DNA from 3 places in the Embleya australiensis genome. Region 2 is predicted to be linked to each of the others. Evidence: riboswitches for the same ligand, from Rfam matches in the RefSeq annotation. Region 2 holds a riboswitch; each other region holds the start of a gene.

Region 1 (3,268 bases), on a different replicon from region 2:
TCGGTGTCGCGGCACGGCTGGGCCTGGCCGACCACCTCGGCGACGGGTCCCGGTCGGTGGCCGAGCTGGCCGAGGCGGCGGGTGCCGAACCGGACCGCCTGGGGCGGCTGATGCGCCTGCTGGCCGGGCACGGGGTGTTGCGGGTCGAGGCGGACGGACACTACCGGCTCACCGAGCGCGGTGCGCTGCTGCGCACCGATCGGGACGGATCGTTGGCCGCGCTGGCGGACCTGTACAGCGGTCTGTTCTTCACGTCGTATCTCGGCCTGGAACACACGGTGCGCACCGGCGAGGACGCGTTCACCCGGGTGCACGGCCGGGAGTCGTTCGAATATTTCGCCGAACACCCGGACGACGCCCGGCTGTTCCGGGAGGCGATGGCGTTCGGCACGATCGTCTTCGACGCGGTGCCGGCCGCCCTGGACCTGCCGCCGGCCGCGACGGTGGTCGATGTCGGGGGCGGCGACGGGGAGTTGCTCCTACGCGTGTTGCGCGAGCATGCGACCGCGCGCGGGGTGCTCTTCGAGCGGGGGCATGTGGTCGACGCCGCCCGGGAGTTGCTCACCGCATCGGCCGCCGAGGACCGGTGCGATCTGGTGGTCGGCGACTTCTTCACCGATCCGCTGCCCGGTGGCGGAGACGTGTACCTGCTGGCCCGGATCCTGCACGACTGGGCGGATGCCGAGTGCCTGGTCGTGTTGCGGGCGCTGGCCCGGGCGATGCCGGTCGACGCACGCCTGGCGATCGTCGAACGGCCGATCGTCGAGGCGGGCGGGTCGGTGTTGCCGCTGCGCTTCGACATCCAGATGATGACCAACGCCCGGGGCCGCGAGCGCACGGTGGCGGAGTATCGCGCGTTGCTGGCCGAGGGCGGCTTCGAACTGCTCGACCTGCGACCGCTGCCGCTGGACATGGCGGTACTCACCGCCCGACCGCGTCTTACGCAGGAGTAGCTACCCGGCGCACGTGCAGGCAGCGGATGTGCGACGGCGCCGTGCCCCCGACCACGGTCGGGGGCACGGCGCCGAGCCACTGCTGTCACAGCTACCGCCACTGCTGTGCGATGCTCACCCGGGCGCCGCCGCGGCCGGGTCGCGCGATCAGTTCGGGCGGGTCGCGCCGGCGATCGGCATGGTGTTGATCGAGGCGATCTCCACCGGCTTGCGCGAGTTGGCGGCGTGCACCATCTTGCCGTCGCCGATGTAGATGCCGACGTGGCTGATGCCCGAGTAGAAGAACACCAGGTCGCCGGGCTGCAGGTTGGCGATCGACACGTGCGGGTCGGCGGCGAACTGGTCGTTGGTCACGCGCGGCAGCGAGATGCCCGCCGCCTTGTACGCGGCCTGGACCAGACCCGAGCAGTCGTACGCGTTCGGGCCGGTGGCGCCGTACACGTACGGCTTGCCGACCTGCGCCTTGGCGAAGGCGACGGCCTGGAGGGCCTTGCTCGACGCGTTCGAGGAACCGCCGGTGGGCGCCTGGTTGCCCTTCGAGCCGCCGGTGGCGGGCTTGGCGGCGGGCTTGGCCGCGACGTCGACCGACGGCTTGCTCGTCGGCTTCGGCGCGGTCTTGCCGGTGACCGTGGTCTTCGGCTGGACCTGGATGCTTGGCTTGGCCGGGGCCTCCGCCTTGGGCTGCGCGGGCGCCGAGCCGGTCAGCCGCAGGGTCTGGCCGATCTCGATCAGGTCCGGGCCGGACAGGAGCACGTCGCGGTTGAGCTGGTACAGGCTCTGCCAGCCGCCGGAGACCTTGTTGGTCAGCGCGAGCTGGGACAGCGTGTCACCGGCCTGGACCAGGTAGCGGGCCTTGTCCGCGGCGGTGGTGGCCGCGGGCGCGGCGACCTCGGCCTGGACCGGGGCACTCTCGACCGCGGCGGTCGGCGTGGCCGACAGCACGGCGGAGGCGCCGGTGGGGGCCTGGTCGGTGGTGGGGACCTGTGCGTGGGCCGCACCGGCGCCGGCGACCGGGATGACGGCTCCCATGCCGGCGATGCCCACCGCCGCGACGAAGCGGCGGACGTTGGCGGGGCGGGCGGCTCGGTGGCGAGCGTTTGCGGACAGCATGAAATGGGGTCCTCTCCTGTCGCCTACGAGGTGAGCTGTCGGATTCGGACTGGAGCAGCCCGGTCGCTTCACGCGACTTCACCCCTAGCCGTCACCGGAACGATCCCGGCCACGGCGATTCACCTGGTTCCCCCGCTCCCGTCGGATTCTTCGCTGTAGACATCCCGCTGCCGGCGACGGGATTCGGCGTACCGGCGGCAGGGTTCACCCGAAAGGTGAATCGGCGAGAAAGGTAGGCAATGCGATGGGGAGATCACAACCGAATCCCAGACATTGTGCGGAGCGTAAAGGCGGAATAAAGGCGACATCTCGGCCGGCTTCGGTCGGAAGCACCCGCGATGACGAGGGCGTATCTCGGAGAGTGGCGTGACGGAGCGGTAACGGAAAATAGTCGAGATCCGTCGCCGGCCACCGAAAATGAATTGCAACCCGAAGTCGGCTATATAATTTATGTCCGTTTTATCCATGCGGGCTACATCACATTCCGGGCATCGGGCCGGCCGCCCCCCCGTGCCTACGCCCCGGCAGAGGGGCTTTCCACCGGACGGACGCGCCGGGGACCGTCACTGGTGCGGTCTCCTGCTCCTGGGTCCGGGTTTCACTCCGGCGCAACCCAGGCCGGATCGACGCGGGGGTAGGGGGCGGAATCAAGCCACATGAACAAAGTGTTCAACACGAATCATGCGACATGATCCATTGACATCGATCCGTGCGTCTCGGCATGCTGTGACCATGTCGTCGACTCCGGACACGCCCGCGACCCCCGAATCCCACGACCCCTTCACCGCGCCCGACCCCGAGCAGGCGCGGGCCCGGCGCGTACACGCCTCCCTGTTCCGGATCGCCGAGCGGCACGCGGCCACCGACGAGCAGCGCGCGCGGCAGGTGCACCCGTACATGCTCGGCCCGCACGAGGCGATCCGGCTGGTGTCGTTCCTGCTCGGCGGTATCGCGCAGCCCGCCGACGGCGAGCCGGCGGTCGACCACGCCGACATCACCGCCGCGCTGAGCCTGATCCCGATGGCCAGGGGCGAGATGGACGACCTGGAGGCGGGGCTGCTCCGAATGGCCCGGGGGCGCGAGATGACCTGGCAGGAGATCGCCTTCGGCCTGGGCCTGGGCACCCCGCAGGCGGCCCGCCAGCGCTACGAGCGCCTGCTCGGCCGCACCACCCCCGAGCCGGAGGACGACCCGGCCGCTCGGGC
Region 2 (3,268 bases):
CGGGGGCGGATTCGGCGGCGCTGCCGGGTGCGGACGTGGATGTGGACATGCGACAGCCCCTCGGGACGCGGGTGGGTGGGATCGCGGTGGGATCGGGGTGCCGGGGGTCGGTTCTTCGGACGAACCCGGTTCCCTCTTGTAACCGACCCCATCCTTCGGCAGCATCGACTTCCATGGAAGAAGGCACTTCGAAGGAACCGACCCCCTGCCCGAGTAACCAGGAGGACTACGACGCCCTCCAGTGGGACGTGCGCGAGGGGTGCGAGGTCCGGCAGATCCTCGACCGGGTCGCGGACAAGTGGTCGCTTCTGGTGATCGCGATCCTGGAGAGCCGTACGTTGCGCTTCACCGAGTTGCGGCGGGAGATCGACGGGATCAGCCAGCGCATGCTCACCGTGACGCTGCGCCAGCTCGAACGCGACGGCCTGGTGCGCCGCACGGTGTATCCGGTCGTGCCGCCTCGGGTGGACTACGCGCTCACCCCGATGGGGACCACGCTGCACACGACGATCCGTTCGCTGGTCACCTGGACCGAGGAACATCAGGAACGCATCGCCGAGGCGCGGGCGGAGTACGACGCGCGTGCGGGAGCGGAAGGCGACCTGGCGGTGGCGGCGGGGCGGTCGGTGTCGGGGTAGGCCGGGGTAGGCCGGGGTAGTGGGCGCGGCGCCGGCCCGGGGGCGATTTTCGAATCCGGGTTCGGGGTCTGCCCACACCTGTTCGGTGTCGCTCGATGTCGCGTATTCGCCTCGGCTCGGCCGGACCGGTGAATGTCCGGTTCGAAAAGGACGGGCAAGCCGGGCGAAACAGCGGAGCCTCGGAGGTGGTATCCCCGCGGTCGGCCCATTTCGCGGATGCGACGACGTTTGTGGAGGTCGGACGGCGGATCCTTGCCGCCAATCGTTGCCAAATCAGCCCAAGATCGACTTTCGGGATTCCGAGTGCTTTTCCTGTGATACGACGACCGGTGAAACGGAACTCTTGGCAAAGATTTGGTAATGTAGAGACTCGGAGTGAGGGTCGTGACACGCCTGTGACTATCGTTCTGCGATAGGCGAGCGGCTCCACGTCGGCCACCCGGTCGACACGTTCGCCTCCGCCGAATTCGGTGACGGGTTTCGGTGACGGTGGGCAACCACGGTCGCCGCGACATGAAGCCGGAACCGGGGACCCTCGCAGTCCCTGGGGTGAATCGGTGCTTCGGCACCGTAGGGCGCCTTCTTCCGCCCGAACCCGTCAGCTAACCCGGTAGGCGGCCGAGGAAGGAGACCGCCGCCAGTGGCGTCCCAGCGTCGATCCGGGCAGCACCGCAAGCCCAAGCCCCGCACCGCCATGCGTACCGCCGCGACCGTGGTCACGGCCGCCGCGACGATGACCGGTGTGATGACCTTCGCCGGCACCGCGAGCGCGGACCCCGCGCAGTCGTTCCAGCAGACCAAGGACCGCGTCAACCAGCTGCACAGCGAGGCGATCAAGGCCACCGAAGCCGCCAACGGCGTCGACGAGCAGATCACCAAGCAGCAGGGCACCGCGAACCAGACCCAGGCCCGGATCACCGAGGAACAGGCCGCGCTCAACACGCTGCGCGACCAGATCGGTGTCCTGGCGGCCAACCAGTACCGCAGCGGCGGCCTCCCGCCGTCCCTCTCGCTCGCGCTCAGCGGCGACCCCGAGGGTTACCTGCAGAAGTCGCAGATGTTGTCCCAGCTCGACGGCCAGCAGGCCGCGAAGCTGAAGCAGATCGCGGCGCAGGCCCGAGTTCTCCAGCAGGACCGCACCGAGGCCTCCTCGCAGCTCGCGGAACTGGAGAAGCTGCGCACCGAGCTGAACCGGCACAAGGGCGAGATCCAGAACAAGCTCACCGAGGCGCAGCGCCTGCTGAACACGCTCACCGCGCAGCAGCAGAAGGAAGTCCTCGACTCGAACGAGCACAAGAACGACGCCGGTTCGCGCACCGAGACCGACCGCAGCTCGCGCGACAAGACGGACCCGCCGCCGACGACGGGCAAGGACGTCCCCGTGTCCGGCCGGGCGGCGGCCGCGATCGCGTTCGCGCGCGCCCAGATCGGCAAGCCGTACGCGCCGCGAGGCGTGGGCCCCGACTCGTACGACTGCTCGGGCCTGACCCAGGCCTCGTGGCGAGCGGCCAACGTCTCGCTCAGCCGCACCACGTGGACCCAGGTCAACGACGGCCCGCGGATCTCCAAGGACGCGCTCAAGCCGGGCGACCTGGTGTTCTACTTCTCGGACAACTCGCACGTGGGCATGTACATCGGCAACGGCAAGATCATCCACGCCCCCCGCCCCGGCAAGAACGTAACCGAGGCCCCTCTGGACTCCATGCCGTTCTACGCGGCCGTCCGCCCGGGCTAGACCGAACGACCGCGCGCGAGCACGCGCGCGTTCACGGCGATCGGTCCAGGGAAGCGCGGCACCCAACTCCCGGACCGATCGCCGTCGTCGTTGCCGCCGGTGCTTCGGGGCACGCGGGATCTCGGGTTGCCCTGCCCTGCCCTGCCCTGCCCTGCCTTGCCTTGCCTTGGCGAAGGTTCCGGGAACCGGGGTAGGCGTGTGGACCATGGGTCGTATATCGGTGGGCACTTGTTCGTGGACCGACTCCGCCTTGGTCTCCAGTGGTTGGTATCCGGCCGAATGCCGGGACGCGGAACACCGACTTCGGTACTACGCACGGCAGTTCCCGGTGGTCGAGGTGGACGCGACCTACTACGCGTTGCCCAGCACCCGCAACAGTCTGCTGTGGGTGGACCGTACGCCTGACGGATTCACCTTCGACGTCAAGGCGTTCTCGCTGCTCACCGGGCATCCCACCAGGCCGGGTTCGCTGCCGGCGGAGCTGCGGTCCCTGCTGCCGCCACGGGTGCGCCCGGGTGCTGTCGACGATCGTTTGTCGGACGAGGTCTGGCAACGGTTCAGCGGGGCGCTGCTGCCGTTGCGCGAGGCAGGACGTCTCGGCACGTTGCTCTTTCAGTTCCCGCCGTCCTTGGCGCCTGGTGTGGCCGCCACACGCTTCCTTCGCGACTGCGTCGAGCGGGCCCAAGGGTGGCCGCTCGCCGTCGAGTTCCGGCATCCGCTCTGGTGGCAGGACGAACATCGCGCCGCGACGACGGCTCTCCTCGAACGCCTCGGTGTCGCCGCGGTGGCGGTCGACACGGCGCAGTCGCTGCCCACGTCCATCCCCCCGGTTGCCGTGGCCACCACGTCCGAACTGGCGGTGGTTCGTTTCCACGGCCGCAACCGGGCCTGGGGA
Region 3 (3,268 bases), 2.7 Mb from region 2:
CATGGTTCGTGGATTCCCGACTGCGACGGATCGGTTGCCGACGGCTGAACCCGACCACGCCGATCTTCGTGCTCTACAGTCCGAGCAGCGTGCTCGGGTGGGCCGGGCACCGGGTGGGGTGGGAGTGCGATTCGGGTGGGTGCGACCAGGCTGCTTGCGGTTCTGCTGTTCGTCGGCACGACGGCGTTGGGCATCGTGCTGTATTTCGTCGAGGACACGTCATTGGCGGATCTGCTCTCGCTCGGGGCGGGGGCGGTGTGTCTGTTCTGGCTGATCCTGGTGCTGACCGCGCCGTGGAACCTGTACTTCCGGGCCCAGCGGGTGATCACGGAGATCGCGATCAGCCGGGAGCGGGGCCTGGCGGTTCCCGAGGGGCATGACGTCGAGGCCCGGCGGATGGCCCGCCGACTGCTCTACGGCGCGATCGGCGCACACGTGCTCTCCGCCGCGGTGATCGCGCTGATCACCTGGATCTCCGGTGGCGTGGTGGGCTACTGGTTCGCCGGGTTCTACCTGCTCAGCACCCTGTTCCGACCCGGTCAGGCGTATGCGGAGCACCTGTCCCAGCGGCTGCGCACCATGCTGCGCGAGGTGACCCACCCCCGCGACGACGTGCTCGCGGTCAGCCAGGACGTCACGGCGCTCAAGGCCAAGGTCGAGGGCCTGGAGACCCGCACCAAGGAGTTGCTGGAGAGCATCGAGCAACTCAAGGAGACGACGGTCTTCGGGGCGGCCGACACGACGAGGCGCTTCCAGGAGGCGGACCGCAAGGTGGACGCCCTCGGCCGCCGCTTCGAGGACACCATCAGCCAGTTGACGGACAACCAGGAAGTCATCTCCGGCATCAAGGCGTTCCTGCGGCTTTTGCGCACCGAGCAGAGCTGACCGGGCCGTTCGGCCTACTCGCGTCCGGTAGGCACGAGCGACCGGCCGCAGTGCGGCGGAGACGATCGGGGCGCCGGCGAAGGGGCGATCGGCGCACACGTGGGCCCCGCCGAAGTGTTCGGCGGGGCCCACGTGGTGAGGGGGGATCAGACGGCGAGCTTGGTGCCCACCGCGATCACGTTCGGGTTGTCGCCGATGACGCCGGCGTTGGCCGTGTGCAGGGCCTTGTAGCCGCCCTTGACACCGAACTTGGCCGCGATCGCGGACAGCGTGTCACCGGACTTGACGGTGTAGGTCCCGGAGCCCGACGCCCGCTCGGTCGCGGCCGACTTCGGCGCGTCCTGCTTGGCGACGTCCTGCTTGGGCTGCACGTTGAGCTTCGGCGCGTTGCCGGTCGCGGGCTTGGCCTCGGACTTGGGCTCGGCCTTCGGCTCGACCGAGGACTTGGTCTTGCCGGTGGTCGAGGACTCGGCCGTGGCGTTGGCGTCGCCGCCCTTGCCCAGGCCGGCCTTGACGGAGCAGACCGGCCAGGCGCCGGGGCCCTGGCTCGCCAGGACCCGCTCGGCGACGGCGATCTGCTGCGCCTTGGAGGCCTGCGCGGCGCTGGCCGCGTACTGGCTGCCGCCGAACGCGTTCCAGGTGCTCGGGGTGAACTGCAGACCGCCGGAGAAGCCGTTGCCCGTGTTGATGCTCCAGTTGCCGGTGCTCTCGCACTGGGCGACCGCGTCCCAGGTGGACGAAGTCGCGGCGTTCGCGCTGCCCGCCATGCCCACGAGGGGAAGGACGAGACCCGCACCTGCGGCGACGGCGATGCCGGCGCGACGGCCACGAGAGAGCGAACGAACCGGAGCGGTGATGGCACGGAAGGTCATTGATTACCTCGTCGGGCGCCTACGAAGTTAGCTGTCGGGTTCGGACGATTGGCCCGGCCTCGCCTGTCACAGGCATGGCTTCACCCCAGGCATCGGCAGTGCCGATGTCGGCTCACTTGGTTCCCCCGCTCCTGCCGCCAGTCGATATCGACTGCTTCCCTCGGGCGGCGGCAGGATTCGGCGTACCGCCCGGGGAGTCCGCTTGTGCGAACAACCACGAAGCTACGCACCGGTTCGCCGGGTTGGCAAACATTTCGGGCGGTTTGTGACGTCCCCCATAAGGGGGAATAACACCTATTTGCCCGATTTGTCGCCGTCCTTGCAGGTCACGGCGCCGGCGTACACGGTGCGCGGCCACGCGGTCACGCGTGCGTCAGCGACGGGCTATTCCGTCGCGGGCAGCTCTACCGGAACCACTACCCGCTCCTCGTCCCAGAGGAACGTCGCGCCACCGGTCGCGAAATTGGGCACATCGGCCACCGTGGCCCGCCCCTCGGGCGAATCCAGCACCGCCTCGAGTTCCGCGCGCGAAGGCGCGTACAGCGCGACCACCAGGTAATAGGGCGGCTTCGCGCCGGACGGATCCGGTTCGCACTTGCCGATGGTCCAGCCGGTCAGCCCCGGCATGGTGCGGGCCAGCGGGACGTGCTTGTCCCAGTAATAGGAGTCGAACGCCGCGGGGTCGTCGGGGTGGCCGTAGAGCACGGTCAACTTGTACATGCCGGGTCCTCACGCTCGTGGTGGTCGGACGGACGGACGTGCGCTTGCGCCACGCGGCTGCTGCCGGGCGCGGTCGTTACGGATGTGCCGGGGTGTCGCCCGTCGTGGCGGCGTCCCCACTCGGGGTGATGCTCTTGAACGCCCGTGCCTGCTCGGTGATGGCCACCTCGGTCGGCAGACGCTCCATGCTGGAGGCGCCGAAGAAGCCGACCACGCCGGTGGTGTGGGCCAGGACGTACGCCGCGTCCTCGGGTTCGGCGATCGGCCCGCCGTGGCACAGCACCAGCACGTCGGGATCGACCTCCGCCGCCGCGTCGCGCATCTCCTGCACCCGCTCCACCGCCTGGTCGAGGGTGACCGCGGTGGTCGCGCCGATGCTGCCCTTGGTGGTCAGGCCCAGGTGCGGGACCAGCACATCGGCGCCGGCCGCCGCCATCGCACGGGCCTGCTCGGGGTCGAAGACGTACGGCGCCGTGAGCAGACCGCGCTCCGCCGCCAGCCGGATCATCTCCACCTCCAGGTCGTAGCCCATCCCGGTCTCCTCCAGGTTCTGCCGGAAGACGCCGTCGAACAGGCCGACCGTCGGGAAGTTCTGCACTCCCGCGAAGCCCATGGCCGCGAGTTGGTCCAGGAAGTGCGGCATGATCCGGAACGGATCGGTGCCGCACACCCCCGCGAGGACCGGGGTACTGCGCACCACCGGCAGCACTTCGCCCGCCATCTCCACCACGATCGCGTTGGCGTCGCCGTACGGCAGCAGTCCCGCCAACGAACCCCGGCCGGCCATGCGA

Evidence for each region. A riboswitch is a leader RNA that binds a small molecule or an ion and turns the genes downstream of it on or off. The one in region 2 is predicted to bind cyclic di-AMP.
Region 1: it holds a riboswitch for cyclic di-AMP, as region 2 does, so the genes downstream of both, ACMXN5_RS41080 (NlpC/P60 family protein) here and ACMXN5_RS17610 (C40 family peptidase) in region 2, are expected to answer to the same signal.
Region 3: it holds a riboswitch for cyclic di-AMP, as region 2 does, so the genes downstream of both, ACMXN5_RS05760 (transglycosylase family protein) here and ACMXN5_RS17610 (C40 family peptidase) in region 2, are expected to answer to the same signal.

Annotation. Positions count from the first base shown of each region.
Region 1 is NZ_CP182423.1:2,475,873-2,479,140, forward strand. It holds gene ACMXN5_RS41075 (methyltransferase) at 1-953, shown strand, start outside; gene ACMXN5_RS41080 (NlpC/P60 family protein) at 1,101-2,063, opposite strand; cyclic di-AMP (ydaO/yuaA leader) riboswitch at 2,070-2,226, opposite strand; gene ACMXN5_RS41085 (DNA-binding protein) at 2,796-3,268, shown strand, end outside.
Region 2 is NZ_CP182422.1:4,077,437-4,080,704, forward strand. It holds gene ACMXN5_RS17605 (winged helix-turn-helix transcriptional regulator) at 174-638, shown strand; cyclic di-AMP (ydaO/yuaA leader) riboswitch at 1,133-1,270, shown strand; gene ACMXN5_RS17610 (C40 family peptidase) at 1,279-2,373, shown strand; gene ACMXN5_RS17615 (DUF72 domain-containing protein) at 2,579-3,268, shown strand, end outside.
Region 3 is NZ_CP182422.1:1,405,078-1,408,345, forward strand. It holds gene ACMXN5_RS05750 (carotenoid oxygenase family protein) at 1-48, shown strand, start outside; gene ACMXN5_RS05755 (hypothetical protein) at 136-885, shown strand; gene ACMXN5_RS05760 (transglycosylase family protein) at 1,032-1,652, opposite strand; cyclic di-AMP (ydaO/yuaA leader) riboswitch at 1,758-1,920, opposite strand; gene ACMXN5_RS05765 (EthD family reductase) at 2,142-2,477, opposite strand; gene ACMXN5_RS05770 (phosphoenolpyruvate hydrolase family protein) at 2,554-3,268, opposite strand, start outside.